3 regions of the Micromonospora sp. NPDC049523 genome follow, and region 3 is predicted to be linked to each of the others. Evidence: predicted binding sites of a transcription regulator. Region 3 holds the regulator's gene; each other region holds the start of a gene.
What was found. The regulator HrcA, encoded in region 3, represses chaperone genes, less so after heat shock. The targets are predictions, from matches to a motif close to GGTTNGCACNCTCNNNNNGAGNGTGCNAACC.
Positions count from the first base shown of each region.

Region 1: the regulator HrcA is predicted to act here: its motif matches at 7,569-7,599, upstream of groES (co-chaperone GroES).
Region 2: the regulator HrcA is predicted to act here: its motif matches at 2,084-2,114, upstream of groL (chaperonin GroEL).

Region 1 is NZ_JBFAPP010000014.1:76,986-87,052, forward strand. It holds gene guaB (IMP dehydrogenase) at 1-681, opposite strand, end outside; gene AB0J90_RS22320 (DUF5319 domain-containing protein) at 940-1,353, shown strand; gene AB0J90_RS22325 (helix-turn-helix transcriptional regulator) at 1,558-2,607, opposite strand; gene AB0J90_RS22330 (WhiB family transcriptional regulator) at 2,947-3,330, shown strand; gene AB0J90_RS22335 (molybdopterin-dependent oxidoreductase) at 3,474-5,246, opposite strand; gene groL (chaperonin GroEL) at 5,406-7,040, opposite strand; gene groES (co-chaperone GroES) at 7,122-7,436, opposite strand; gene AB0J90_RS22350 (methyltransferase domain-containing protein) at 7,788-9,050, shown strand; gene ybaK (Cys-tRNA(Pro) deacylase) at 9,061-9,543, shown strand; gene AB0J90_RS22360 (substrate-binding domain-containing protein) at 9,997-10,067, shown strand, end outside.
Region 2 is NZ_JBFAPP010000009.1:59,169-69,235, reverse strand. It holds gene paaN (phenylacetic acid degradation protein PaaN) at 1-319, shown strand, start outside; gene AB0J90_RS15945 (GNAT family N-acetyltransferase) at 384-1,025, opposite strand; gene AB0J90_RS15940 (cold-shock protein) at 1,341-1,544, shown strand; gene groL (chaperonin GroEL) at 2,363-3,985, shown strand; gene AB0J90_RS15930 (hypothetical protein) at 4,039-4,233, opposite strand; gene AB0J90_RS15925 (GNAT family N-acetyltransferase) at 4,483-5,475, opposite strand; gene AB0J90_RS15920 (S8 family serine peptidase) at 5,531-8,047, opposite strand; gene AB0J90_RS15915 (glycerol-3-phosphate dehydrogenase/oxidase) at 8,555-10,067, shown strand, end outside.
Region 3 is NZ_JBFAPP010000002.1:52,661-62,727, reverse strand. It holds gene dnaJ (molecular chaperone DnaJ) at 1-1,118, opposite strand, end outside; gene hrcA (heat-inducible transcriptional repressor HrcA) at 1,219-2,241, opposite strand; gene AB0J90_RS02780 (DUF4870 domain-containing protein) at 2,494-3,213, shown strand; gene hemW (radical SAM family heme chaperone HemW) at 3,288-4,511, opposite strand; gene AB0J90_RS02770 (enoyl-CoA hydratase family protein) at 4,529-5,314, shown strand; gene AB0J90_RS02765 (hypothetical protein) at 5,507-6,370, shown strand; gene AB0J90_RS02760 (VOC family protein) at 6,381-7,121, opposite strand; gene AB0J90_RS02755 (MOSC domain-containing protein) at 7,143-7,787, opposite strand; gene AB0J90_RS02750 (GlsB/YeaQ/YmgE family stress response membrane protein) at 7,910-8,191, opposite strand; gene AB0J90_RS02745 (NUDIX domain-containing protein) at 8,273-8,800, opposite strand; gene lepA (translation elongation factor 4) at 8,797-10,067, opposite strand, start outside.

The sequences.
Region 1 (10,067 bases), on a different contig from region 3:
CTTGACGGTGATCAGCCCGCGCAGCCGGCCGTTGCCGTCGACGATCGGCAGCTTCTCCACCTTGTGCTGGCGCAGCAGTTCCAGCGCCTCGTCCTTGGAGACCCCGACGGTCGCGGTGACCAGCGGCATCCGGGTCATGATGTCGCGGACCGGGGTGTCGCCGTCGGTGACGAAGCGCATGTCCCGGTTGGTGACGATGCCGACCAGCAGACCGTCGGCGTCGGTGACCGGGACGCCGGAGATCCGGTACCGGCCGCAGAGCGCGTCCACGTCCCGCAGGGTGTGTTCCGGGCTACAGGTGATCGGATTCGTCACCATGCCCGCCTCGGAACGCTTGACCAGGTCGACCTGGAGCGCCTGGTCCTCGATCGAGAGGTTGCGGTGCAGTACGCCGATGCCGCCCTGCCGGGCCATGGCGATCGCCATCCGGCCCTCGGTGACGGTGTCCATCGGGCTGGACAGCAGCGGGATGGCGATGGAGACGTTGCGTGTCATCCGGGTGAGCGTGTTCACCTTGCTGGGCACGATGTCCGACTCGGCGGGCTGCAACAGCACGTCGTCGAAGGTGAGCCCGAGCGGGACCGCGCGGGCGGAACCGGAGGGCAGCTCGGGCATGAGCCCGCCGAACTGGTCGGCGTCGCCGCTGCCCGACGGAAGATCGTTGGTGGGTGAATTGTCCACGAGTTCTCCCCTGAGCTGGTTGGTCGGGCTTCGCCGGGCGACGAGGGCGCACGCATCGGCGTGCCCGTACGTGCGGCGCGATGGTTCATCGTACCCAGTGAGCTGCGCCGGCCCGGCAGGAGCGGGCGGTACGCCGGTCGCGAGGGGGCAGTATGGCGGCGCCGAGCGTACGGGTCGGGGCGGCCGCAACCGGAGGCGCTCGGCGGGCCGGGCGACGAGGGTGGGCGCGACGGGCGCGGTTACGACTACGGTGGAGGGGTGCACGACGAGCCGATCGACCCGTTCAACGGCGACCCCGCCGATCCGTCAGCGGGCCTCGACGACCCCGTCGAGGACGCCGACCTTGATCCGCTTTCCGAGGTCGAGCGGCAGGATGTCCTGGAGGACCTGGCCGACCTGGAGATCTACCAGGCGTTACTGGGGCCGACCGGCGTCCGCGGCCTGGTGATCGAGTGCGAGGACTGTCACGAACCGCACTACTTCGACTGGGATCTGCTCCGGGGCAATCTGCGGCACCTGCTCAGCTCCGGCCGCCCACGGGTGCACGAGCCGGCCTTCGACCCCGACCCCGACCACTACGTGACCTGGGAATATGCCCGGGGCTACGCCGACGGGGTGCACGACACCCTGGCCGAGGGAACCGACGACGACGAGGAAGAGCCGTCGAACTGACCGGGCGACCGCCCGGACCGGATGGGCGCCCGGACCGGATGACCGCCCGGACCGGATGAGCGACCCAACCGTTGATCGACCGGACCGACGTTCGACCCGACCGTTGATCGACCGGACCGGATGATCGACCGGACCGCACTACCGGACCGCACGTCACCGCCTCCTGGCGATCCCACACGGCGTCGAACTGGTGTGGCCGATGCCTCAGGCGACCAGGCCGGCACGGAAGCCAGCGGCGACCGCGTGTGCCCGGTCCCGGGCGCCGAGCTTGCGGAACAGCCGGCGGGCGTGGGTCTTGACGGTGTCCTCGGAGACGAACAGCTCCCGGCCGATCTCCGCGTTGCTCTTCCCGTCGGCCATGCCCAGCAGCACCTGCAACTCCCGCTCGGTCAGCGCCGCGCGCCGCAGCGGGCCGGTCGCGCCAGGTCCGGCGGCGGCCGCCGCGGGTCGGCCGTAACCACCGGTGTTCGCCGGGTCGCCCCGCCGGGGGCCGCTGAATCGGTTGTCCGGGGGTGTGTTCGTCCGGGAATCGGAGCCGTCGACCGCCGGACCGTCGCCGTCGGGGAGGCGGTGCTCGCCGGGAACGTCGTCGCCACGCTGGACCGGGACCACGGTCGGCCCGGTCTGCGGATTGGCCCCGCCGCTGTCGTCCGCCGCGTCGGCCCGTCCGCCGAGGTCCGAGCCGAGCGCCGGGCCGGTCACCACCGGTCCCTTGCCGCCGGGGACCGCGCCGGGCCGCGCCGGCAGTCGTGAGGCCGCACTGGACAACCGTTCGGCGGTGGCCCGTCCGGCGGCACCGGTGACCTCGGCCGACAGTGGCGCACCGGTCAGTGGCGCACCGGTCGACCCGCCGGCACCGGTGAGTCCGTTGCCCCGGCCGCCCCGGCCGGGCGTACTGAGCAGCAGCATCGCCTTTGCCACCACACTGACCAGGTCGTGGTCACCGCCGGGCAGCAGTCCCCGGCCACCGGCCGCGATGACCGCCGCGGCGACGCCGGGCTCCTCCGCGCCGAGGAGCAGGATCGCCGCACCGGGGGCGCGGGCCAGCACCCGGCGGGTGAATCCGACGCTGTCCGGGCGGGTGAGCGCGGTGTCGACCAGCAGCACGTCGGCCGGACGTTCCGCCAGGCGCAGCATCACCTCGGGATCGGAAATTGCCGTACGCACCACTGACGCCAGCCCGAGCCGGGCCGCGGCGGACGCGACGCTCTGCGCCGCGAGCGGTGTCCGGACACAGACGAGGACTGTACGCACGGTGGTCTCCTTTCCCCCTGACGAGCAGACCACGACCGCCACTGATCATGACGAGTTTCCGGCTGATGGAAAGCAAACTTTTTGCCCGTTCCGGTTGGTTCCACGGAGTTACCGCCCTGCTGACGCCACCTGGGGCGGTCTGACCAGCGGCACGACGCGGTCGGCACGGCTCCGCCGGGGACGGAAATGATCAGGTTCAGACGATCAAACACGTGTGATGCGAGTGCCGGCTGGGTATGGCGGAACCGAGGCCGGAATCGGGCGTGTCAACGCGGCCCGCCGCCCGGACACCGGCCTTGGTCGAGTGCCCATCGCGGTGCCGCGGGAGGAGGGTTGCAGATGTCGAACGTACGCAGACTGCCCGGACCCATCGTCGATCTGTGGGAATGGCAACGGTTCGGGGCCTGCCGAGGGCGCGACACCGCGCAGTTCTTCCATCCCGATGGTGAGCGTGGTGCGTCCCGCAACCGCCGGGAGGCGGGGGCCAAGAAGGTCTGCGGGACCTGCCCGGTACGCGCGGAGTGCGCCGCGCACGCGCTGACCGTACGCGAGCCGTACGGCGTCTGGGGCGGGTTCAGCGAGTCGGAGCGGCTGCGGCTGCTCGCCGTCGGCTGGGAGGACCTCGCCGACCGGCGCCGTACCCGCGTCGACATCTCCCGCCTGGAAGCCCGCCTAGGCCGCCCCTTCCACTCCACCCTCCCCACCCAACGCGCCGCCAGCTAACCCACCCCCCACCCCTCCCCACCCCCCCTCCCCCTCTCCCCCCACCCCGACGCAGCCCGTTGATCATGAAGTTAGCGACAGGTGATCAGCCGAAAACCGTCGCTAACTTCATGATCAACGAGGTGGTCGGGGGTGGGGTGGGGTTAGTGGACTGTGACCTGGGTGGTGTGCCAGCCGGTGGCGCCGTCGGGGGCTACGGGGCGGGGTTGGCTGGGTTGGGTGGTGCCCGTCGCGTCGGTGGCGCGTACGCGGAGGGTGTGTTCGCCCTCGGTGGCCTGCCACCGCCAGGACCACTGCACCCAGGTGTCGACCGACGCGGACGGGGCGAGCGTGGCCTGCTCCCACGGGCCGCCGTCGACCTGTACCTCGACCTGTTTGATTCCTCGGTGCTGCGCCCAGGCCACCCCGGCGACCGTGACCGGGCCGGGGGTGAGCCGGTTACGCGGCCGGGGCGTGTCGATCCGGGACTGGGTCTTGATCGGCCCCTCCGGCGCCCAGCCACGCGGCACCCAGTAGGCGTCGAAGTCGGAGAACCGGGTCAGTTCCAACTCCACCACCCACTTGCAGGCGGAGACGTAGCCGTACAGGCCGGGCACCACGACCCGGACCGGGAAGCCGTGCTGGACCGGGAGCGGTTCGCCGTTCATGCCGACTGCCAGCATGGCGTCGCGGCCGTCGCGCATCAGCGCGGTCGGGGTGCCGCAGGTCCAGCCGTCGGCGGACCGGCCCACGACCTGGTCGGCGTCGTCGAGTGGCCCGGCCTGGTCGAGCAGGTCCTTCAGCGGTACGCCGAGCCAGCGCGCGTTGCCGATCAGGTCTCCACCGACCTCGTTGGACACACACGCGAGCGTGATGTCGCGCTCGATCAGCGGACGGGCCAGCAGATCGGCGTAGCTCAACGTGATCGGGTTACGGACTCGGCCGTGGATGCGCAGTTGCCAGGTTCCGGGATCGACCTGCGGCACCACCAGCGCGGTGTCGATCCGGTAGAACTGGGAGTTCGGCGTGGTGTACGGGGCCAGTTGCGGCAGCGACAGGTCGGCGCCGGCCGGCACCGGTGACGCCGGACTGGCCGGGGCGGGCAGCGTCACCGCCGCTCGGGCGTCGGATACCCCGCGTCGGGTGGTGATCCAACGCCCACCGAAGCCGCTCAGCGCCGCGGCTCCCAGCGTGACGCCCACGCCGGTAAGGAACCGTCGCCGCCCCTCCGCCAGGTCCTCCCGGTCAGCCTGCTCCCGCCGCTCGACCGCTTCCCGAGCAGCCTCGGCCGGGTCCCGCCGTTCGACCGCTTCCCGAGCAGCCTCGGCCTGCTCCCGCCGCTCGACCGCTCCCCGAGCAGCTTCGGCCGGTTCCCGCCGCTCGACCGCTTCCCGGCTCTCGGCCACTTCCTGGGTGCCGGCCAGTTCCTGGGTGTCGGCGAGGTTCCGGCCACCGGTCAACGCTGGCACGGTGGATTGGACCAGGGGCGCGTCCGGCCAGGGTGCCGGGACCAGGACGGCGCGCAGTCGGCGGAGCACTCCGGCGGCGAGGGCGGCACCGACCAGCGAGGGCAGTACGGCACCGACTCCCGCACCGGGGCGGGTCAGTGCCGCGATCGCGCCGACGAGGCCGAACAGGGCGATGCCGGCGTACCCGACCAGCGGGGTGCGCAGTGCCCGGACACCGATCACTGCGGCGAAGCCGGCCAGCAGCACCCCGGTGCCGACCAGCAGCGCGGTCTTGTCGTGTACGCCGAACACGTCGATCGCGAACTGCTTCAGCGGCTCGGGTACGAGGTCGACCACCACCCCGCCGACCGCGACCAGCGGAGCGGACCGCGCCCCGGTCAGTACGGCGACCAGTTCGGCCGAGCCGATCGCGACCGCGGCGGCGGCGATCCCGGCCAGTGCGCCGTACCTGCGCTGTTGGGTGCTCACCCGCCCAGTGTTGACGATCACGGAGCGGACCGGTAGTGACGTGGACCTCGGGCAGACGCAAACCAGGGTAGATTCGCGCGGATTGGCGCTTTGTACGCCATTGACGCGGATCTACCCTGGTTCGACGGTTACTGCGGGTGTTGCGGTGTTACCGGGTGATCAGAAGCCCGGGCCGTGCTGGTGGCCGTGGCCGTGGCCACCGCCGGCGGGGGCCTCCGCCTTGGCCGGCTTCTCCACGATCAGGCTCTCCGTGGTGAGCAGCAGACCGGCGATCGACGCGGCGTTGATGACCGCGTTGCGGGTCACCTTCACCGGGTCGACGATGCCGGCCTTGGCCAGGTCGACGTACTCGTCGGTGGCGGCGTTGAGGCCGAAGCCCCAGTCGCTGGCGGCGACCTTCTGCACGACCACGTAACCGTCGTGACCGGCGTTCTGGGCGATCCAGCGCAGCGGCTCGACCAGCGCCTTGCGGACGATCGAGACACCGACCTTCTCGTCACCGGTGAAGCCCAGGTCGTCGTCGAGCACCGAGGCGATCTGCACCAGTGCGGCGCCACCGCCGGGGACGATGCCCTCCTCGACCGCGGCCTTGGTGGCGGCGATCGCGTCTTCGATGCGGTGCTTGCGCTCCTTCATCTCGACCTCGGTCGCCGCGCCGGCCTTGATCACCGCGATGCCACCGGAGAGCTTCGCCAGCCGCTCGGCCAGCTTCTCCCGGTCCCACTCGGAGTCCGAAGCCTCGATCTCCTTGCGGATCTGGGCGACCCGGTCGGCCACCTCGGTGTCACGGCCCTTGCCGTCGATCACCGTGGTGTTGTCCTTGTCGACCACGACCCGGCGGGCGCTACCGAGCACCTCGAGGCCAACCGCGTCGAGCTTGTAGCCAAGCTCGGGCGCGACCAGCTCGGCGCCGGTGATGACCGCCATGTCCTGCAGCAGCGCCTTGCGGCGGTCGCCGAAGCCGGGGGCCTTGACCGCGCAGACCTTGACGGTCTTGCGGATCGAGTTGACCACGAGCGTGGACAGGGCCTGGCCCTCGACGTCCTCGGCCACGATCAGCAGCGGCTTGCTGGTCTGGAGGACCTTCTCCAGCAGCGGCAGCAGCTCTTCGATGGCCGAGATCTTCTGAGTCGTGATCAGGATGTACGGGTCGTCGAGGACCGCTTCCTGCGACTCGGCGTCGGTCACGAAGTTGGGCGAGATGAAGCCCTTGTCGAACTGCAGGCCCTCGGTGACCTCCAGCTCGGTGGCGAGGGTGGAGCCCTCCTCGACGGTGATGACACCGTCGCGGCCGACCCGCTCCATCGCCTCGGCGATCAGGTCGCCGATGGTCGCGTCCTGCGCGGAGATGGTCGCCACGTGCGCGACCGACTCCCGGCTGCCGACCTCGACGGCCTTGGCGAGCAGCGCCTCGGACACCTTGGTGGCGGCCGCGTCAATGCCCCGCTTGAGACCGGTCGGGTTCGCCCCGGCGGTCACGTTGCGCAGGCCCTCGCGGACCAGCGCCTGGGCCAGCACGGTCGCGGTGGTGGTCCCGTCGCCGGCGACGTCGTTGGTCTTGGTCGCCACCTCCTTGACCAGCTGCGCGCCGAGGTTCTCGTAGGGGTTGGTGAGTTCGATCTCCTTGGCGATGGTCACGCCGTCGTTGGTGATCGTCGGTGCACCGAACTTCTTGTCCAGAACGACGTTGCGCCCGCGCGGGCCGAGGGTGACCTTGACCGTGTCGGCGAGCGTGTTGACACCGTGCTCCAGCAGGTGCCGGGCGTCATCCGAGAAGCTCAGAATCTTCGCCATGTTTTACTCGGGTCCCTTCACACAGCACTGCCCCGGCCCGGCATGCCGGTCCGGGGCAGTGATCACTGATCGGTCAGATCACTACTTCTCGATGACCGCGAGGACGTCGCGGGCGGAGAGTACGAGGTACTCCTCGCCGGCGTACTTAACCTCGGTGCCGCCGTACTTCGAGTAGAGGACCGTGTCGCCGACCTTGACGTCAACCGGGATCCGGTTGCCCTTGTCGTCGATGCGGCCCGGGCCGACGGAGAGGACAGTGCCCTCCTGCGGCTTTTCCTTGGCGGTGTCGGGGATCACGATGCCCGACGCCGTGGTCGTCTCAGCCTCGTTCGCCTGGACCAGGATCCGGTCCTCGAGCGGCTTGATCGCAACCTTGGTCGCGGTAGTCACGGGCATACCCTCCTGGGGTACTGGTTTCTGTGCTGACCAGCAAGCCGGCCAGCGTCAATCTGCCACATGCCACCGGGCGGGTCCGTCGTCGCGGGAGCCGGTCCGCCTGGCGTTTCAGCCACCGGACCGGAGCCCGGAAGCTGGCACCCTCAGACTGAGAGTGCTAACGGCAGGTTATGCCGGTGGCTAGCACTCCGTCAAGGAGAGTGCCAACATGACAGCCGGCGTGTTCGGTGAAACCCCTTACCAGGCCACCGGCGGACCGGCTTCGCCGCACCTTCCGCGCGCCTCGCTCGCCCCACCAGCGATCGACGTGTACTGCCTCACATCCGGCGTGTGCTGCCTCACAATGGCTCGATGGATCTCGACCAGCTCGCCGCGCTGCGTACTCCGGTCGGGTTGACCGCGCTCGCCGCGGCGGCCGAGTTGGCCGGCGGTGACCCGCTGGCCGCCGCCACCGCGCTCCGCTCGGCGGGCCTGCCAGGGCCGCTCGCCGCCGCCGCACTCACCCAGGCCGAGCTGCGCCGCCGCGCGGTCGGCAAGTTCGGACCGGCCGCCGCCGGAATGTTCTTCACCCGCTCCGGCCTGGAGCAGGCGACCAGGGCGGTGGTCGCCGACCGGCGGGCGCGCCGGTTGCGGGCCGCCGGGGTACGCACCCTGGCCGACCTCGGTTGCGGCCTCGGCGCGGACGCGCTCGCCGCCGCCCGTGCCGGCATCCGGGTGTACGGGGTGGAGGCCGACCCGGCCACCGCCGCGCTGGCCGCCGCGAACGCGGAGGCGGCCGGGCTGGCCGGCTGTCTGAGCGTCGAGTGCGCCGACGCCACCGGTTTCGACCTCACCGGGATGGACGCGGTCTTCTGCGATCCGGCCCGACGATCGAGCGGCGGTCGACGGATCTTCGACCCGGCCGCCTACTCCCCGCCCTGGGACTTCGTGCTCGGCCTGGCCCGGCGGGTGCCGTGCACGGTGGTGAAGGTCGCGCCCGGCCTGGACCACTCACTGATCCCGCCCGGCGCCGAGGCGGAGTGGGTCAGCGTCGACCGGGAACTCGTCGAGGCCACCCTCTGGTGCGGCCCGCTCGCCGCTTCCCCCCGCCGGGCCACCCTGCTCCGACCCCCTGCTGCCGCCGGTAGCGCGAGGGCCCCGGCCCAACGCTCGGGTGAGACGGCTGCCGGCGAGGACAGCGAGGTCGGGGTGGCCGAGCTCACCGGGACCGGTGCGGTCGAGGCACCAGTCGGCCCGATCCGCCGGTACGTCTACGACCCGGACGGCGCGGTGGTCCGGGCCCACCTGGTCGCCGAGTTCGCCGTGACCGTGGACGGCACACTCGCCGACCCGGACATCGCCTACGTGTACGCGGACACGCCGATGCCGACCCCGTTCGGCCGCTGCCTGGAGATCACCGACGTGCTGCCGTTCTCGTTGAAGCGGCTGCGCAGCCTGCTGCGGGGGCGCGGGGTCGGCCGGGTGGAGATCCTGAAACGGGGCTCGGCGGTGGATCCGGAGCGGCTCCGGCGCGATCTGCGGCTCGCCGGCAGCGAGCCGGCCAGCCTGGTGCTGACCCGGGTGGCCGGCGCGCCCACCGTGCTGGTCTGTCAGCCGGTGGCGCCGACCCGGTAGGGTCCCGGCCGTGGCAGGTCAGGGGACCCCGGCAACGGCACTGCTGGTCAAGCAGAAGGTCGCGCACACCACCCACCCGTACGACGTGCCGGTGGAGTCGCCGCGCTACGGCGCGGAGGTGGCCGCGGCGCTCGGGGTGGAGCCGGAGCGGGTGTTCAAGTCCCTGGTCACCGAGGTCGACGGGACGCTGACCGTGGCGGTCGTACCGGTCACCGGGGAGTTGGACCTCAAGGCGTTGGCGGCGGCGGTGGGCGGCAAACGCGCGGCACTCGCCGACCGGACCCTGGCCGAACGGACCACCGGTTACGTCCGGGGCGGGATCAGCCCCCTGGGCCAACGGAAGCGACTACCCACCGTAATCGACTCATCAGCGGAGAGCTTTTCCACTGTGTACGTCTCCGCCGGTCGCCGAGGCCTCCAACTCCAGCTCGCACCGGCCGATCTGATCCGCCTGACCAGCGCAATCAGCGCGTCGATCGCCGCCGGCGGCTGATCCGCGAACTGCCCACTATCGACCGTCTTGCGGCTACTTGCCGCTACTTGGTCCGTCGATGACCGTCGTTGCGCTCTGTGCTCTTTCTTACACAAAATTGATAGCACTCGGCCGTACGGCGTGAGCCGACACGGAACCCCTTCGCGCCACGGTTCGGTCATTTGGCTCGCCGCACCCCGAACCGGGCGGCAAATCGGCACGATCCGCCCAGGCGATTCAGGTCCATGACGGGCCGGTGTCAGTCGCGTTGCTGAATTGTTATCGCAGGCAACAAAACTCGTGGCCTCGGCACTCTTGTGCCTCACCCCACGAGCGCAATACGTTGCCGGACACAACAAAAGTAAGTACGGCCCACTCTGAACACCCCTGCAGTGGCGGCGACCGCACCGACCAGACGCCGCACCACGCAACGACTCAGCGGACCGAACCCCACCCCTCGAAAGGACCCGAGCAATGCGCAAAGGGATCCTCACCATCGCCGCCGTGGGCCTGCTGGCCACCGGTGCCCTGACGGCCTGCGGCGA
Region 2 (10,067 bases), on a different contig from region 3:
GCCTATCTCGTTCGCGATCGCGACCGACTCCACCGCGCACAGCCTGGAGATCCTGCGGAAGACCGTGGGGGAACGCGGCGCGCTGACGGCGGCGGTCTACGCCACCGACGACAAGGTGCTCGACGCGGCCGAGTCGGCGGCACTGGACGCCGGGGTGCACCTGTCCTGCAACCTCACCGGCGGCGTGTTCGTCAACCAGTCCGCGGCCTTCTCCGACTTCCACGCCAGCGGTGCCAACCCGGCGGCGAACGCCGCGTTGACCGACGGCGCGTACGTCGCCGGCCGCTTCCGCGTGGTCCAGTCCCGCCGCCACGTCTGAGCGCGAGGAAGGGCCCTTGGAAATCGCTCCAGGGGCCCTTTCCCGCACCGCGGCCCCGGTCGGTTCAGGCGCGGCGGCGCATCTGTAGCTCGGTCAGGGTCGGTATGCGGGGGTGTGGCAGCCGGACGCCGGTGTCGACGAAGCCGAGCCGCTGGTAGGCGCGGATCGCCCGGTCGTTGCCCACCACCACCTCCAGCATCAGCTCCGGTCGCCCGGATGCCCGCGACCAGGCCGCCACCGCCTCGATCAGGTCGGTGAGCAGGCCGGTGCCCCGTCGTGCCGGGGTGAGGTAGACGGCGAAGATCACGGTGAGCCCCGGCTCGGCGGGTACGGCGTGCCCGCCCGCGTGTCCGAGGAGCCGGCCGTCGGGGTGGCCCGACGGGGGGTCGGCGACAAACGCGGCGATCTGGCTTCCGAAGGCGTTCTGGCGTACCCGGCTCGCGTACTCGGCGTGTGGGCGGGCGGCGGCCTCGGCGACGGTCTCCAGGAAGGCGAGCGGCGCGTCGGCGAGCATCTCCAGCCGCAGTGCGCGCATGCGGGCGGTGTCGGTGGGTCGGATCCGCCGGACCCGCGGGCGGTCGTCGACGCCACCACCGTGGTCGGAGCCCCCGGTGCCGCTACCGGCCGGGACGTCCGTGGCCGGTGTGCGGGCGGTGGCGGACGCCTCCGGTGGGGCGGTCGCGGCGGACGCAGGCAGGCTGGTCATGGGGCATGCCTACCCTCGACCGACCCCGGCGGGCAACCGGATTGCCGATCACGGTCGCGTCGCACTTCGCGAGATACATGATCAATTGTACGACGTAAAGACGTCGGACGATGTCAGCACAATCGCCGCCAGTCGCGGTACGCGTCGCGCGTGCTGTCCCTTTTGGGGTAGTGCACTGCGGTCGGACCTCGTGTAGCGTGCGATTTCGGTTGCCGAATTCGGGGATCGATATGGGTCCCGAGTCGGTGGCTCCGGCCGGCGTACGTCGGCACCGGGGGTGTTTGACCCAGCACGATCGAAGTGAGGAAGTGCACCGTGGCACAGGGCACCGTCAAGTGGTTCAACAGCGAAAAGGGCTACGGCTTCATTGCGGTCGACGGCGGGCAGGACGTATTCGTCCATTTCTCCGCGATCGAGATGGATGGCTACAAGGCGCTCGACGACGGGCAGCGGGTGGAGTTCGAAATCGCCCAGGGCCAGAAGGGGCCGCAGGCGGAGAAGGTGCGCCTCCTCGCCTGACCGGTTCGCCTGAACCGTCCGACCGGTCGGGTGTCCCGACCGAATGCAACCGACAATCACAGCCGGAATCGATATCGACAGGGCGTCGGTCTCCCGTGGAGTACGGCGCCGCTGTCGCATCTCTGCTTCCATCGGTGGCCGCTGCCGGGTAGCTGTCGATCCTGAGGGCCGGTCCGGCTGCCTTCCGGTCGTCGCGCTGCGGGCTCCGGTGGCTCCCGCTGACGACCGCTGGGGCGGGATGGCTCGTGTGGTGTCCGAGCGTGTGCTGCTCCGGGTCTTTCGTCGCATTTTGCCGTTTCGGCTCGTCTGTGGTTGCCGGATCCGCTCGATGTTCACCTCCGCGTTGCCCGCCTGCACCCGTACGTCGTCCACGCGCTGCCCGTACCGCGTCGACCCGTACGGCCCGGGCGTGGGCGTACGCCACTCCCGGCGGCGATGTCCCTGGTCGGCGGGGTGGCCGATCGCGCGCGGAGGTACGGCCGACCGGCCCCGCTGCGGCACACTCGCTTGCACTCGCCATGGGAGAGTGCTAAACAAGTGATTGGCACTCGCGCGGTGTGAGTGCCAGAGGTCGGGGCGGTTAGGGCCACGGTCGCGTCACCGGTGACGGGGGCGGGGCAGATGGCCGGTCGTCGCGGGCTGTCCGGCCCGACCGACGGACGTCACTGCCGCCTAGTGCGCGGGAGTCGGTCCGGTGCAATCGCGCCGGACCAAACCGCGCGCCAGCGCAGTAGTGACGTCCGAAGGTGCGAAGTCAGGCGGCCGATCCGGGACCAACCGGCTCGGGTGGCCGTGAGTGTCCAGGAGGACAACGCCGTATGGCCAAGATCATCGCGTTCGACGAAGAGGCCCGCCGTGGCCTCGAGCGGGGCATGAACCAGCTCGCCGACGCCGTCAAGGTGACGCTCGGCCCCAAGGGCCGCAACGTCGTGCTCGAGAAGAAGTGGGGTGCCCCCACCATCACCAACGATGGTGTGAGCATCGCCAAGGAGATCGAGCTCGAGGACCCCTACGAGAAGATCGGCGCTGAGCTGGTCAAGGAGGTCGCCAAGAAGACCGACGACGTTGCCGGTGACGGCACGACGACGGCGACCGTCCTGGCTCAGGCGCTGGTACGCGAGGGCCTGCGCAACGTCGCGGCCGGCGCGAACCCGATGGCCCTGAAGCGGGGCATCGAGGCTGCGGTGGCGGCGGTGGCGGAGGAGCTGGCCAAGCTCGCCAAGGACGTCGAGACCAAGGAGCAGATCGCCTCGACCGCGTCGATCTCCGCCGGTGACACCACCGTCGGCGAGATCATCGCCGAGGCGATGGACAAGGTCGGCAAGGAAGGCGTCATCACCGTCGAGGAGAGCAACACCTTCGGGCTCGAGCTTGAGCTCACCGAGGGCATGCGCTTCGACAAGGGCTACATCTCGCCGTACTTCTGGACCGACCCGGAGCGTATGGAGGCCGTCCTCGACGACCCCTACATCCTGATCGTGAACAGCAAGATCGCTTCGGTGAAGGACCTGCTCCCGATCCTGGAGAAGGTCATGCAGTCGGGCAAGCCGCTGCTGATCATCTCCGAGGACGTCGAGGGCGAGGCCCTGGCCACCCTCATCGTCAACAAGGTGCGGGGCACCTTCAAGTCCGTCGCCGTCAAGGCTCCGGGCTTCGGCGACCGCCGCAAGGCGATGCTGACCGACATCGCGATCCTCGCGGGTGGCGCGGTCATCAGCGAGGAGCTGGGCCTGAAGCTCGACGGCATCGGCCTCGACATGCTGGGCCGCGCCCGCAAGGTCGTGGTGACCAAGGACGAGACCACGATCGTCGACGGTGCCGGTGACGCCGACCAGATCCAGGGTCGGGTCAACCAGATCCGCGCCGAGATCGAGAAGAGCGACTCGGACTACGACCGCGAGAAGCTGCAGGAGCGCCTGGCCAAGCTGGCCGGCGGTGTTGCGGTGATCAAGGTCGGCGCGGCCACCGAGGTCGAGCTCAAGGAGCGCAAGCACCGCATCGAGGACGCCGTTCGCAACGCGAAGGCGGCCGTCGAAGAGGGCATCGTCCCCGGTGGTGGTGTCGCGCTGGTGCAGGCCGGCAAGACCGCCTTCGACAAGCTGGACCTCTCGGGTGACGAGGCGACCGGTGCGACGATCGTCAAGATCGCGCTCGACGCCCCGCTGCGCCAGATCGCCGTCAACGCCGGCCTCGAAGGTGGCGTCGTGGTGGAGAAGGTCCGCAACCTCGAGGCGGGCCACGGCCTGAACGCCGCGAACGGTGAGTACGTCGACCTGCTCAAGGCCGGCATCATCGACCCGGCCAAGGTGACCCGTTCGGCGCTGCAGAACGCGGCCTCGATCGCGGCACTGTTCCTGACCACCGAGGCAGTGGTGGCCGACAAGCCGGAGAAGAACCCGGCTCCGGCTGCTGCCCCCGGCGGCGGAGACATGGACTTCTGAGTCCAACGCAACATCGGTAAGGGGCGGACCGCGACTGCGGTCCGCCCCTTACGTCATGTTGGCAGTCGTCGCTGATTGCGTTGCTTGTCTGCTCGGGAGAACGGCTTCCTGATCTGGATCGGGGCGTCGACCATCTCCAGCGGTTCATCGGTCGAAAGCTCGTCCAACCGATCCATTTCCGCACGCTGCTCCGCGTCGCCGTAATCGAGGCGATGTGCCGGCGTTTCGGCGGGGATCTCCGCTGCCATCCTGGCCCAGGTGGCCGGAGGGAGATCGTCAGTCGGTTCGTCGTCGTTCGCCATGACTTCCTCCTTGGCTCAAACGGTAGGAGCCAGGGAGGCGTCAGTGCTGAGAAACGGCACTATAAACGGATATCTCCTATTCGCCCTTTTCGTGGCGACCGGAGTGGTTCGCGGTGCCGGTGAGAGCTGCTCGCGGTAATCCCGATCAGGGTGGCTTGCGGTAGTCCGGGTCAGGGTTGCTTGCGGTAGTCCCGGTCAGAGTTGCTTGCGGTAGAGGAAGAAGACCCGTTCGATCCGCGCGCCGGAGTTGCTGGCATAGAACGGAACCGGGCCGACCCAGCCGATCTCCGCCCGCTGATGTCCGGCCGCCCGCTGATCAGCCAGGCAGCGACGCAGCAACACCCCGCCGATCCCCAGCCCCTGCGCGGCCGGCGCCGTGCCCATCGGCCCGAACCAGTTCGGCCGGGACGACCCGTACGCGGCGAAGCCGAGCACCTCGACCTCCGGGCTGCCGGCGGTGTCCTCCGGGCTCTCGCCGGTGGTGGTGACCCGGTCCCGTACGGCGATGTGGCAGCCGGCGCCCGCCCGCCCGATCGAGTCGGCGACCTCCCCGCCCCAGGCCGCCCCGAAGGTCTCCTGGGCGAAAGCCACCAGCATCGCGGCGTCGTCCGGTTCGGCCCGCCGTACGGTGATGCCCTGCTCGGCCAGCCGCTGCTCGGCGGGCTCGGTGCTGCGCAGTGCCGGCGACTCGTCGTACGACAGGTCGGCCGTCATGTTCCAGGCGGTGTTCTCCTGCTGGTAGCCGAGCGCCATCGCGGCACAGATCGCCGGTGTGTAGCGCACGTCGATGCCGGGCCAGGCGTAGTGCGGCGGGTTGCCGGCCAGCAGCACCTCGCCCGCACCGAGGCCGGACAGCGCACCCTCGATCCGGGCCAGCAGAGCCCGCCCGATTCCGCGTCGGCGGTGATCGGGGTGTACCGCGATCAGGTCCACGTGACCCAGCGACGAGTCACGGTGGGCGATCGAGCCGAGCACCACGCCCACCGTGGCGGATCCGACGACGGCGACGAAACCGACCGTACGGCGGCGGGTCGGGGCACCCGGCAGCGTGGTGGTGTCCCGCAACCGGGCCACGATCACGCCCGCCTCGGCCGCGTCGTCCGGCAGGTCCAGCGCCTCACCGCAGAGGGCCACCACCGCGGGCACGTCGTCGTCGGTCAGCTCGATGATCGAGAAATCGTGATCCACGACCGCCGACCCTAGGACATGGTCACCCCGCTCTGCTGCCCGCCCCGATCCTTCCTCACCGCTGTTGGGCGGCCTGGACGGCCGCGTACGCGTCGACGAGGCCGGCGCCGGTCAGGTTGCTCGACGGGCCGCAGGTGGCGTCCGGCACGGTTGGATCGCCCTCGGGTGACGGCACCGATGTGGCGGTGTCCCGCAGGATCCGCCACGTCCGGTCCAGGTCGCCGACCAGCGCCGGGTTGGCCGACCACATCAGCGCCACCACCCCCGCCACGTGCGGCGTCGCCATCGAGGTGCCGCTGAGCGTGGCGTACCCGCCGTCGGGCATCGCCGACAGCACGTCGGCGCCCGGCGCGACCAGGTCGGGCTTGGCCGCGCCACCCGCCGCCGGCCCCCGGCTGGAGAACGGCGCCACCTGCCGCTCCCGGTCCACCGCACCGACGGTGAAAACATCGGCGTACGGCGCCGGTGGGTCGTCGATCGATCCGCAGCCCGGCCCGGTGTTGCCCGCGGCGGCGGTGAAGAAGATGCCGGCCGCGGCGAAGGCGGCCGTTGCCGGGCGGAGTGCCCCGGCGTCGCAGCCCTCGATCGGCGGGCAGCCCCACGAGTTGGTCAGCACCTGCGGGGCCCGGTCGGGCCGGCCGTCGGTGAACGGATCCCCACCGTTCGGGAACGGTGCCAGCATGAACTGGAGACAGTCCAGGTAGTGCGCCGGGTTGCCGAGGTTGCGGTCGAGGTTGACGCAGCCGATCCAGCGGGCACCGGGTGCGACTCCGACGTTCTCCGCGCCGACCGCGGTCGCGAGCGTGTGTGTGCCATGGCCGCCCTGGTCGGTGGGGGAGCGGGTGCCGTTCCACGGGTCGTACCAGGAGTCGTCACCGCCACGGAACCCGGCGGCGAGAGCGGGATGGCGACCGTCCACTCCGGAGTCCGAACTGCCGACCACGACACCCGAGCCGGTGGTCCGCAACTGTGACCAGACCCGGTCGGCGCCGATCTGGGTCAGGTTCCAGGACGGTACGGACGGTCCAGGCTCGGCACCGTGGCTGGTCCCCGGCGGCTGCGGCAGTGGGCGCAGTTGCTGGCTGAGCAGCACCCGGGCGACATCGTCCCGACCGGACAGCCAGGCGCGTACGGCCGGTCCGCCGTCCACCTCTATCCCGTTGACCAGGTAGTACGGCGTGTAGTCCAGACCCCAGCGGTCGAGTTGGCGGCGCAGGTCGACCTGCGTCCGGGACGCGGTGTCGACCAGTCGCCGGTAGACCTCCCCGACCCGGGCCGGTTGAGCGGACGTCCCGGTCGGCCCGGCACGCAGGTCGCCCAGCGACGCCTGCTCCTTGAGTACCACGAAGAGCTTCTCGCCGTGCAAGCCCGGCTGCCCCGGCCCGAGGTAGACCGCACCCGTGGCCACCAGCAGCACCGCCACGGCGACCGCACCCACCCAGCGGCGCGGAATCCCGGCCCGGGTACGGCCGAAGGCGACGCCGTAGCCGGTCCCGAGCAGCAGCGCCACGGCAAGTGATCCACCGGCGGCGACCGCAGCCCAGAACGGTATGTCCCGGCTGCTGGACAGCAGAATCGAGATCTCCTCCGGGTCCACGAAGGCCAGTGGGCCGAGCACCGCCAAACCGACCAGCCAGCCGACGAACGCGGATCCAGTCATACGCCCGGCGGGCGCGGACTCATTGGCGTGGCTGGCGGACGCGGGTTCACTGCCGTGGCTGGCGGGCGCGGGTTCACTGGCGTGGCTGGCGGGCGCGGGTTCAGTGGCGTGGCCGGCGGGCGCGGATTCAGTGGTGTGGTCGACGGACGCGGGGGCGGCGGGTGTGGTGTGGTCGGGTCGGCTTAGTCGGCGGAGGGCGGCGGCGGTGAATCCGGCCGCCGGCAGGACGAGCAGGGTGGCGAGTTGCGTACCGGCCGCGCCGGTTCCGCCCGCCACCAGCGCGAGCGCGACGCCGGCTACCAGGCCGCCGAGCAGCACCAACCGGGCCGGGCCGGCGGGACTACCGTCGGCCTGCTGCTCGTACCCGGTCCAGAAGTGCTGGTCGAGCAGGCTGGCGACGAACCAGCCGATGGCCGCCGAGGCGGTCAACGCCAGTACGGTTTCGAGCAGACCGCCGAGCGCGCCGAACCAGACCCAGGGCAGCAGCAGCGCCAGCCCGGCGGCGATGGCGAGCCACCTCCCGGCGGAGGAGCCTCGGGCGGGAATGGTGCGGTGGCGGCCGGCGTGCCAGCGTACGAGTGCTGCCGCCAGTGCCGCGGTCGCGGTGAGCGCGGCGAGGTAGGCCTCGTTCTGCGCGGGTGGGATGGCCCGGAGCAGCCCGAAGGCGCCGAGGGCGAGCGCGCCGACCAGCCATGCCCGTCCGGCGGCCCGCACCGGGACGGCTCGGGGCAGTACGGCGAGCAGCACCGCCGGTACGCCCACCAGCACCGCGTTGACGAGGCCGGTCACCGGCCATACCCACGCCGGCTGGGTCAGCCCGGCCACGAGCAGCACCTGTTCGACCAGCCAACCGACGGCCTGGGCGCCGACCGTCACCGCGACCGCCCAGCAACCGACGAGTACCGCGGCCACGATCGGCCACGGCCCCCCACCCGGACGGCCCGCCGCCGGTCCGGGCCCCCAGGGCGGCGGGCCAGCCGTCCAGGGCGGCGGGCCAGCCGGTCCGTGCGGTGGACCGGGCGTCCAGGGCGGCGGGCCAGCCGGTCCGTGCGGTGGACCCGGCGTCCAGGGCGGCGGACCGGCCGACCCGGGCGGCGGACCCGCTGGTCCTGGCCAGGGTGCCTGGCCGGGCTGGCCCGTCGGCCAGGGTGGCGGGCCAGCAGGCCATTGCGCCTGTGCCTGCGGCCAGGGCGGCTGTGCTGCCGGCCGGGGTGCCTGCGTCGCCGGTCCGGCGGGTGGGTCCGCTGGTGGGGCGGGCGAGACGGGTGGCCGCGGTGACTGCGACGGGCCGGCCGGTGGCGGAGACGAATCGTCGGCGGGCTGCGGGGGTCCGACCTGCATGTACGAAACAGTACGACGCACCGGAAGCGCGACCTGTTCACCGGATGCGGTTAACGTGGACGGGTGCGCGATCCGAACATCTCCCGGTACACCGCCGGCCAGCTCTCACCGATCCGTCGCGCGGCGGATCTGCGTCGCCTGCGCGGCGAACGGTTCGACGTACTCGTGATCGGTGGTGGGGTGACCGGCGCGGGCGCCGCCCTCGACGCGGCGTCGCGCGGACTTCGGGTCGCCCTGGTCGAGGCGCGAGACTATGCCGCCGGCACGTCCAGCCGATCCAGCAAGCTGATCCACGGCGGCCTGCGCTACCTGGAACAACTGGAGTTCGGGCTGGTACACGAGGCGCTCACCGAGCGTGGCCTGCTCGCCACCCGACTCGCGCCGCACCTGGTCCGGCCGGTGCCGATCCTCGTTCCGCTGCCCTCGGGTGCCGGGCCGTCGGCACTGCCCGCCCGTGCCTGGCGCCGCTCCTACTACGGCGCCGGGGTGGCCGCGTACGACGCGTTCGCCGGCCTGTTCGGCGGCGGTCGCGGCATGCCGCTGCACCGCCACCTGAGCCGGGAGGGAGCCCGCCGGCTCTTCCCGAGCCTGCGGGCGGACGCGGTCGCCGGTGCGATCCGCTACTACGACGGCCAGGTCGACGACGCCCGGCTGGTGGTCACCCTGGCCCGCACCGCGGCCAGCCTGGGCGCGGCCGTGGTGACCAGCACCCGCGCCGTCGGCCTGATCCGCCAGGCCCGCGAGGTGACCGGGGTACGGGTACGCGACATGGAGGCCCGGCCCGGCTCGCCCGACGCCGAGTTCGAGGTGTACGCCCGTACGGTCATCGCCGCGACCGGGGTGTGGAGCGACGACATGTCGCGGATGCTGGGCGACATCGGCGCGCGTCCCGGGCTGCGGGTGCGTTCCTCGAAGGGTGTCCACCTGGTGGTGCCGCGCTCGGCGATCACCGGCGAGGCCGGGCTGATCCTGCGGACCGCCACCTCGGTGCTCTTCGTGCTCCCCTGGGGCGGCCACTGGATCATCGGCACCACCGACACCGACTGGCGGCTCGACCGGGCGCACCCGGCGGCCTCCGCCAGCGACATCGACTACCTGCTGGAACAGGTCAACACCGTACTCGAACGGCCGCTGGCAACCTCGGACATCGAGGGCGTCTACGCCGGGCTGCGCCCACTGCTCTCCGGCGAGGCGGACTCCACCTCCAAGCTCTCCCGCGAGCACGCGGTGGTCGAGCCGATGCTCGGGCTGCTGCTGGTGGCCGGCGGGAAGTACACCACGTACCGGGTGATGGCCAGTGACGTGGTCGACCGGGCGGCCCGCCGGCTCGGTCTGGTCCGCCCGTCGCGTACGGCCGACCTGCCACTGCTCGGCGCGGACGGCTTCCCGGCCATGTGGCGGGACCGGGCCGACCTGGCCCGCCGGCACGAGGTGCAGGTCGGGGTGGTGGAACACCTGCTGGAGCGGTACGGCACCCTCACCGTCGACCTGCTCGCCCTGATCGCGGCCGATCCGCTGCTCGCCGCGCCGCTCGCCGGAGCACCGGAATACCTCGCCGCCGAGGTCGCGTACGCGGCCAGTGCCGAGGGGG
Region 3 (10,067 bases):
GCGTCTCGCATGCGGGAGAAGAAGCCGCCCTGTTTGCTCAGCTCGGCGACCTCCTCGCCTCTGGTCTTGGCGAAGTCGCGGAGCATGCGTTCCTGGTCGGCGTCGAGCTTGGTCGGCGTACGCACGTCCAGGTGGACGAAGAGGTCACCCCGTCCGGTGCCACGCAGGTGCGGTACGCCGCGGGCGCGCAGCCGCAGCGTGCTGCCCGGTTGGGTGCCCGGCTTGACGTCGACGGGTTCGTCGCTGTCCAGCGTCTTGATGGTGAGCCGGGTGCCCAGCGCCGCCGCCGTCATCGGCACGGTGACCCGGCAGTGCAGGTCGTCGCCCTTGCGGGAGTAGACGTCGTGGGTGCGTTCGTGGATCTCGACGTAGAGGTCACCGGCGGTGCCGCCACCGGGGCCGACCTCACCCTGCTGGGCGAGGCGGATCCGCATGCCGTCCTCGACCCCGGCCGGGATCTTGACGGTGAGCGACCGGCGGGTACGGACCCGCCCGTCACCGGCGCAGGTCGGGCAGGGGTGCGGGATGACGGTGCCGTAGCCCTGGCAGACCGTGCACGGCCGGGACGAGACGACCTGGCCGAGGAAGGTCCGCTGGACCGACTGGACCTCGCCGCGCCCACCGCACGCCTCGCAGGTGGCGAGGTGGGTGCCGGCGGCGGTGCCCGCACCGGCACAGGTGGTGCAGAGTACGGCGGTGTCGACGGTGATCGGCGCCTCGACGCCGAACGCCGTCTCGTTCAGGTCGAGTTCGAGGCGCAGGATGGCGTCGGCACCCGGACGCGTACGTGGACGGGGCCCACGGCTGCCGCCCGCGGCACCGAAGAACGCGTCCATGATGTCCTGGAAGCCGACGAACGGGCCCGCTCCGCCGGGTCCGGCACCGCCGCCGCCACCGCCGGGGGCCAACGGGTCCCCGCCGAGGTCGACGATCTGCCGTTTCTGGTCGTCGGAGAGGACCTCGTAGGCGGCGTTGATGTCCTTGAACTTCTCGTGCGCCTCCGGATCCGGATTGACGTCCGGATGGAACTGCCGCGCCAGCTTGCGGTAGGCGCGCTTGATCTCGTCGTCGGAGGCCTCCCGGCTGACGCCGAGAATCCCGTAGTAGTCCTTGGCCACTGTGTTCCGTGTCCCCATGTCAGTCGTGCCGTCCGCCGGTGTCGTCAGGTCAGCTTGTTGATCAGTTCCGTGCCGGTGCCGCCCGCTGCACCGGTGCCCGTCAGTTCTGTGCCAGTAGGTCGCCCACGTATCGGGCCACGGCGCGTACGGTCGCGATGGTGCCGGGGTAGTCCATCCGGGTAGGCCCGAGCACCCCGAGCCCGCCGAGGATGTTGCTGCCGGTGCCGTACCCGGTGCTCACCACCGAGGTGGCGCGCAGGTTGTCGATCTCATTTTCGTCGCCGATCCGAATTCGGAGCGTACTGGGTTCGACCTCGCCGAAGAGCTTGAGCAGGATGACCTCCTCCTCCAGCGCCTCGAGAATCGGTCGCAGCGAGCCCTGGAAGTCGAGCAGGCCGCCGCGGGTCAGGTTGGCGGTGCCGGCCAGGGCGATCCGTTCCTCGTGCCGCTCGACCAGGGTCTCCAGCAGGACCGTCGCCAGCGTCGCCATGGCCGGGCGCAGGTCGGGTGTTACCTCGTCGACCAGTGCCTGGACCAGCGGCGGGGTGTCGGAGAGCCGGCTGCCGACGAGCTTCTCGTTGATCAGCCGGCGCAGGTCGGTGACGTCGTCGGCGAGCAGCGGCGCGGGCATCTCCACCAGGCGCTGTTCGACCCGACCGGTGTCGGCGATCATGACGAACATGAGCCGGGTGGTGGAGATCGGCACGAGTTCCAGGTGGCGCACGGACGAACGGGCCAGGCTCGGGTACTGCACCACGGCGACCTGCCGGGTGAGCTGGGCGAGCAGGCGGACCGTACGGTGCACCACGTCGTCGAGGTCGACGGCGCCGACCAGGAAGCGTTCGATGGCCCGGCGCTCGGCCGGGGTGAGCGGCTTGACCCGGGAGAGGCGGTCGACGAACAGCCGGTAGCCGCGGTCGGTGGGCACCCGGCCGGCGCTGGTGTGCGGCTGCCGGATGTAGCCCTCTTCTTCGAGCACGGCCATGTCGTTACGGACGGTCGCCGGTGACACGCCGAGCTGGTGCCGCTCGACCAGGGCCTTGCTGCCGACCGGCTCCTGGGTGGATACGTAGTCCTCCACGATCGCGCGCAGCACGTCGAGCTTGCGGTCGTCGAGACCCATCCTCACCTCCCTGCGACCGGGTCGGTGCGAGCACCCGGCCCACCAGTCTGGCACTCGACTGTAACGAGTGCCAGTCTACGACGTGGGTCCGACCGGTTGTGATGATCAACCATTGGCCCGGCCGGAGATCTTGAGTGATCTGGTGGACGGTATCCGACCCCCTGTCGGCATAACAGCTTCAGTCAGCAATTGTCCAGTGAAGTCACTCGTGGTAGTTGGCGTCGTTTGATCGATACCCCTACCGTGACCCCCATGACTGAACCACCCCGCCCTCCCGGAGAGGGCGGCCCCGGCGGTTATCCGCCGCCGGAACCGCCGACTACTCCGTTCACGCCGCCGGGCTCGTACTCGAGTCCCGACGAGGCGCCCCCGCCCGGATACGGCCCGCCTCCGGCCGCACCGCAGTACGGCGCACCGGGCACGCCGCCGCCGGCCGGTGGCTATCCCCCACCGGGTGGCTACCCGCCGCCGGGTGGCCAACCCCCGCCGGGTGCCTACCCGCCGCCCGGCGCCGGCTACCCCGGCGCCGGCTACCCCGGTGCCGGGGCCCCGGGCGGTGGCTACCCGCCACCCGGTGGCTACACCCCCGGTTACAACACCGGTGGTTACCCCCCGGGCGGCGGCTACCCCGGCGGCCCGGCCCCGACCGGTTACGCGAACAGCGACGACAAGACCTGGGCCCTGATCGCGCACTTCGGTGGCATCGCCGTCGGCTTCATCGCCCCGTTGATCGCGCTGCTCGCCAAGGGAGACAGGTCGCCGACCGTACGGGCGCACGCGGTCGAGGCGCTGAACTTCCAGATCACCTGGGCGGTCGTCATGCTGATCGCGGTCATCCTCGGGATCTGCACGCTCGGTCTGCTCCCCCTCATCGTCTGGATCGTGATCATCGTGTTCTCGGTCATCGGCGGCCTCCGGGCGAACGAGGGCACCCTCTACCAGTACCCGATGACGTACCGCCTGGTGAAGTAAGCCGTCAGGCAGGCAAGATCCGCTGGCTCGGGTCGGTCCGGACCGGCCCGAGCCAGCGCGGGCCCGACCGGAGGTCAGGGCAGCAGGTCACGTACCACGGCGTCGGCGAGCAGCCGGCCCCGCAGGGTCAGCACCGCCCGGCCGGCCGCGTACTCGGGGCCGCTCAGCAGGCCGTCGGCCAGGGCCCGGTCCGCGCCGAGCCGACCGGCGTCGTCGAGCCCGGCCAACGGCAGCCCCGAGTCCAGGCGCAGCCGCAGCATCACGTCCTCCACGTGCTGGTCGTCCCCGGTGAGCAGTTCCCGGGCGTGACCGGGAGACTCCCCGGCGGCCAGGCGGGACGCGTACGCGGTGGGGTGTTTGACGTTCCACCAGCGCACGCCGCCGACGTGGCTGTGCGCCCCCGGCCCGAGGCCCCACCAGTCCCCGCCGGTCCAGTAGAGCAGGTTGTGCCGGCACCGGGCGTCGGCGGTGCGGGCCCAGTTGGAAACCTCGTACCAGGAGAAACCGGCCGCGCCGAGGGCGGCCTCCGCGGCCAGGTAGCGGTCCGCCGCCACGTCGTCACTGGGGTACGGCAGCTCGCCGCGCCGCATCCGACCGGCCAGCCGGGTGCCGTCCTCCACGATCAGGGCGTACGCGCTCACGTGGTCGACGCCCGCCTCGGTGACCGCCGCCAGCGAGGCGGCGAAGTCCTCGGCGGTCTCGCCCGGCGTGCCGTAGATCAGGTCCAGGTTCACGTGGTCGAAGCCGGCGTCACGCGCCTCCAGCGCGGCCTGCACCGCCCGGCCGGGGGTGTGCTTGCGGTCCAGCAGGGCGAGCACCCCGGCGGCGGCGGACTGCATGCCCAGCGAGATCCGGGTGTAACCGGCGGCCCGCAGCGTCTTGAGCGACTCCGGTGTCACCGACTCCGGGTTCGCCTCGGTGGTGACCTCGGCGTCGGCGGCCAGCCCCCAGGTCCGGTCGATCCCGTCGAGGATCCGGGCCAGCTCGTCGGCGGGCAGCAGGGTCGGGGTGCCGCCGCCGACGAAAACGGTGTCCACCCGGCGCGGCGGGGCCTCGCCGAGCACCCGCCCGGCCAACGCCAGCTCGGCCAGCACCGAGTCGGCGTAGCCGTCCCGGCCGCCACCACCGCCGAGTTCGGTGGCCGTGTACGTGTTGAAGTCGCAGTATCCGCACCGGCTGGCGCAGAAGGGCACGTGCACGTAGACCCCGAACCCCCTGGCGCCGACGGCGGTCAGGGCGGTACGGGGCAGCGAACCGTCAGCGGGTACGGGTTCACCTTCGGGAAGGACGCCGGGCATGCGACTAGTGTGCCGGCATGACCGCAGCCCCCGACACGCTCGTCCGGGTGTCGACCTCACCCGGGGTGACCACCCTCACGCTGGACAGCCCGCACAACCGCAATGCGCTCTCCACACCGCTGATGAGCCAGCTACTCGCCGCACTGGACGACGCTGTGACGGACGACACAGTACGTGCGGTGGTCCTGTCACACACCGGGCCGGTCTTCTGCTCCGGCGCCGACCTGAAGGAAACGGCGGCGGCGTTCAGTAGCGGCTCGGTGCCCGCCGGCAAGCTCGGTGACGTACTCGCCGCGGTGCGGGAGTGCCCGAAGCCGATCGTCGCCCGGGTGGCCGGGCCGGCCCGCGCGGGCGGGCTGGGGCTGATCGCCGCCGCCGACATCGCCGTCTGTACGTCCGAGGCGACCTTCGCCTTCACCGAGGTACGGATCGGGGTGATCCCGGCGGTGATCTCGGCGACCGTTCTGCCCCGGTTGCAGCCGCGCGCCGCCGCCGAGCTCTACCTGACCGGTGAGACCTTCGACGGCGACCGGGCCGAACGAATCGGGCTGGTCAGCCGGGCGGTGCCGGCGGACGCGCTGGACGAGACAGTGGCCGCGTACTGCGCCGCGCTGGTCCGGGGCGCACCCGGTGCCCTGGCCGGGACCAAGGAGCTGCTGCGCCGGCCGGCCGCCACCGACCTGCGCGCCGAACTCGCCGAACTCGGCGCCCTGTCGACCCGCTACTTCCTCTCCGAGGAGGGACGGGAGGGAATCCTCGCGTTCCGCGAGAAACGGCCCGCTCGTTGGGTACCCGGGGCCTGAGCAGCAACGAGCGGTGTCAGGCGCCGGTAGAGAACCGGTGAAGGACCGATGAGCACAGGTTTACCGGGAAAACAAGGCTGGCCGAGAGTACGGAGTCGGGACGTACGCTAGGCCCTGTTCGCCGATCATCCACGGCCCGCGACGGGCCGACGGAGCGGCACAGACGGGTCGGGCCGACCGGACGAGCAGGGGGTGCGGGTGCGGACTCGAGCGATGGTGGCGGCTGGCGTGGCGCTCGCGGCGGTTGCCGCACTCGGGGTCTACCTGGGCTCGCGCGAGATCGTCGGCAAACTGCCGCTGCCGAGCGCCGTACGCGGCTGCGTCGTCGAGGCCGACGGTCGGGTCAACCTCAACCCGGAGCAGATGGCGAACGCCGCGACCATCGCCGCGATCGGTGCCAAACGCAAGATGCCGGAGCAGGCCGTAGTGGTCGCCCTCGCCACCGCGTTCCAGGAGTCCAGGTTGGAGAACCTGGCCGGCGGTGACCGTGACTCGGTGGGGCTGTTCCAGCAGCGCCCGAGCCAGGGTTGGGGCACCCCGGAGAAGATCCGCGATCCGCGCTACGCGGCGGACAAGTTCTACGCCGCGCTGAAGAAGGTCAAGGGCTGGGAGCAGATGCGGGTGACCGACGCCGCCCAGCGGGTACAGCGATCGGCGTTCCCGGAGGCGTACGAGAAGTGGGCCGACGAGTCGGCCGTACTGACCAGGGCGCTGTTGGGCAACGCGACCGGCGCCGTCGCCTGCACCGTCGGCAGCGAACCGCTGCTGCGCGGCGCCGCCGCCGCGACCGCGCTCACCACCGGGCTGAACCTGGACTGGGGCAAGTTGCAGACCACGGTGCCGGCCGAAATGACCGGTCTGGCGGTTCCCGCGGCCAGTGTCCAGACCGGTTGGCGTTACGCCCACTGGCTCGTCTCGCACGCCGGCGACAACGGGGTGAAGCGGGTCAGTTTCGAGAATCTGCAGTGGACCGCCGACGAGGGCGCGTGGCATCCGATCACCGACGGGTCGGCCAACTCGGCGCTGGTCGTGGCCGAGGTCTACGCCGAGGGATAGCGGTTGCGCGTCAGGACGGGGCGAGGACGCAGAACTCGTGGCCCTCCGGGTCGACCAGGCACGTCCACGGCACGTCGCCCTGGCCGAGGTCGAGGTCGGTGGCACCGAGGGCCCGCAGCCGGGCCACCTCCGCCGCCTTGTCGTCACCGGGGTACGGCAGCAGGTCGAGATGGACCCGGTCCGGCACGGTCTTCACGCCGGGCCGGCGAAGGAACTCGAGGTACGGGCCGACGCCCTTCGCGGAGCGGAGCACCGCCTGGTCGTCGGTCACCTGGTGCAGGGTCCAGTCCAACGCCTCACCCCAGAACCGGCCCATGACCCGCGGATCCTGGCAGTCGACCACCACCGCGGCGATCGGCCCGGTGTCCCGGTAGACCTCCCGGGGCTCCAGGACGCAGAACTCGTTGCCCTCCGGGTCGGCGAGAACGGTCCACGGCACGGTCCCCTGGCCCACGTCGGCGGGCGTCGCACCGAAAGCCACCAGGCGCGCGACCAACTCCGCCTGATGGGCCGCGGAGGTGGTGGCGAGGTCGAGGTGGACGCGGTTCTTCGTTGTCGTCCTGGGTTCCGGAACGGGAACGACGTTGATGCCGACGGCGACCGGGTCCGGCCAGACGTAGCCACCGACGGGTCCGACGTAGGTGGTCACCCCGGGCCGGTACGCACTCCAGCCGAGCGCTTCGGCCCAGAACCGGCCGACCGCCGAGTCATCGAGGGCCTTGATGTTCACCTGGACGGGTCGCAGCGCCATGCCGACGATCCTCTGCCTTCCCTAGCGGGGCTGGCGGGCGGTCCGCCGCTCGACCCGCTCCCGCAGGTGGGCCGGGAGTTCGGGTACGTCGAGCAGTCGCGGCAGCAGCTCCGGCGTGAGGTTCAGGGCCCGGAACGTCTCCCCGATCGTCACCCCGTGCGCTGGCCGGTGCACCACCGTCACCTCGTCGCCCGCCGTCACCTCACCGTCGCGGAGCACCCGCAGGTAGGCGCCGGGCAGCGCCCGCGCGGTGAAGCGTTTGATCAGATCGCGTACGTCCCAGAAGCCGGCGAACGTCCGGCAGGGCGTACGCGGCTGGCTCACCTCGAGCAGCGCCGAGCCGACCTGCCAGTGCTCGCCGATCACCGCGCCGGTCAGGTCGAGGCCCTCGGTGGAGAGGTTCTCGCCGAAGCCACCGGGCGGGATCTCCCGCCCCAGTTCCCGTGACCACCAGGCGGCGTCCTCGCGGGCGTACGAGTAGACCGCCTTGTCCGGGCCGCCGTGGACCGAGAGTTCGCCGACGAAGTCGCCGTCCACTCCGCCGGCGCGCAGCGTCACCGGTCCCGGCGCGGGGCGCTTGTCGATGCCGCTGCGTCCGCTCGGATCCCCGGCCCAGGGAGCCAGGGTCACGACGGCCAGGTTGACCGAGACGAGTCTGCCTGTCATGGCACCCACCCTAACCACCGGGCAACCCACCCAGCACGTACGGCAGGGGCGCCGGACCGGTTTCGGTCGGACGCCCCTGCCATGTCGTACAAGGGGGGAGGTAGCTACGTTGCTACCGGGGGTCAGTAGCGGCTGACGCTGCGGCGTCCACCGACACCGGCCACGATGGCCACCGCGATCGCCGCGACGACAACCTGGACCAGCAGCTCGCGCCAGTCGATACCGGCGGTTTCGGTCGCGATGCCCGCGGCCCGTGCGATCACGGTACCGAGAAGCGCGGCGCCTACACCGATCAGCATGTGCAGCCACATCGGGATGTTCTGCTTGCCGGGCACGACCAGGCGGCCGAGCGCACCGACGATCAGGCCAACAATGAGTGCGGTGATGATGCCAGCAACAGTCATCGGTCGTCTCCTACTCAAGTCATCCACACCCTGTTGTGTGGTGACGGCATAGTGCCCGACCCGCTGAATTCTCAAACCGACTTAACATCCCAGTTGTCGTGCGGCAGCCCGAACGGCCTGGTCCATGGTTTCGAAGGCCAGTGTGGGCGGATCGGCCAGATCGAACCACGTCATCTCGGACGACTCCGCCGGATCGAGCCGGATCTCACCCGCGTCGATCGTGGCCAGGTAGAAGACATCCAGTACGGGCAGTGTCTCGCCCTGGTAGTCGTAGCTGCCGACGTACATGCCGACGAAGTCGCCGAGCTTGACCTCGACGCCGAGTTCCTCGCGTCCCTCCCGGACCGCGGCGGTGGCCGGGTGCTCCCACCCGTCGCAGAAGCCGCCCGGGGTTTCCCAGAGCCCCGAGCGGGGCTCGGCGGAGCGGCGCAGGGCCAGGAAGCGGGGCGTGACCGGGTCGCCGTCGAGCACGATCAGGCTGCCCGTCGGGCGGGCGTTGACGAACAGGTTGTACCCGCACGAGCCGCAGGCGGTGGGCGGGGCCCCGGGCAGCGGCGCACCGCAGCGCGGGCAGAACGACGCGTCCGTCCCGTACGCCCGCGGGCTCACTTCTTGCCGCCGCCCTTGCCGCCCTTGCCGTCGCCGGACTCGTCGGAGGAGAGCGCGGCGATGAATGCCTCCTGCGGCACCTCGACCCGGCCCACCATCTTCATCCGCTTCTTGCCTTCCTTCTGCTTCTCCAGCAGCTTGCGCTTACGGGTGATGTCACCGCCGTAGCACTTGGCGAGCACGTCCTTACGGATCGCCCGGATCGTCTCGCGGGCGATGACCCGGTTGCCGATCGCGGCCTGGATCGGCACCTCGAACTGCTGCCGTGGGATCAGCTTCTGCAGCTTCGCCGCGATGGTGACCCCGTAGTTGTACGCCTTGTCCTTGTGCACGATCGCGCTGAACGCGTCGACCGGCTCGCCGTGCAGCAGGATGTCCACCTTGACCAGGTCGGACTTCTGCTCGCCGGAGGGCTCGTAGTCCAGCGACGCGTACCCCTTGGTCCGGCTCTTGAGCTGGTCGAAGAAGTCGAAGATGATCTCGGCGAGGGGCAGGGTGTAGCGCAGCTCCACCCGGTCGGCGGAGAGGTAGTCCATGCCGAGGAGGTTGCCCCGGCGCCCCTGGCAGAGTTCCATCACCGCGCCGACGTAGTCGTTCGGCGTCAGTACGGTCGCCCGCACCACCGGCTCGTACACCTCGGCCACCCGGCCGGTGGGGTACTCGCTGGGGTTGGTCACGGTGATCTCGCTGCCGTCCTCCAGCAGCGCCCGGTTGACCACGTTCGGCGCGGTGGAGATCAGGTCGAGGTTGTACTCGCGCTCCAGCCGCTCCCGGATGATCTCCAGGTGCAGCAGGCCGAGGAAGCCGCAGCGGAAGCCGAAACCGAGCGCGCCGGAGGTCTCCGGCTCGTAGTCGAGCGCGGCGTCGTTGAGCTTGAGCTTGTCCAGCGCGTCGCGCAGGTTCGGGTAGTCCGAGCCGTCGATCGGGTAGAGGCCCGAGTAGACCATCGGCTTCGGGTCCTTGTAACCACCGAGCGCCTGCGTTGCCGGCCGGGAGTTGATGGTGACGGTGTCACCGACCCGCGACTGGCGTACGTCCTTCACGCCGGTGATCAGGTAGCCGACCTCGCCGACACCGAGCGCGGTGTGCTTCTCCATCTCGGGTGAGATGACACCGATCTCCAGCAGCTCGTGCACCGCGCCGGTGGACATCATCTTGATCCGCTCACGGGCCTCGATCCGCCCGTCGATCACCCGGACGTAGGTCACCACGCCCCGGTAGACGTCGTAGACCGAGTCGAAGATCATCGCGCGGGCCGGTGCGTCGG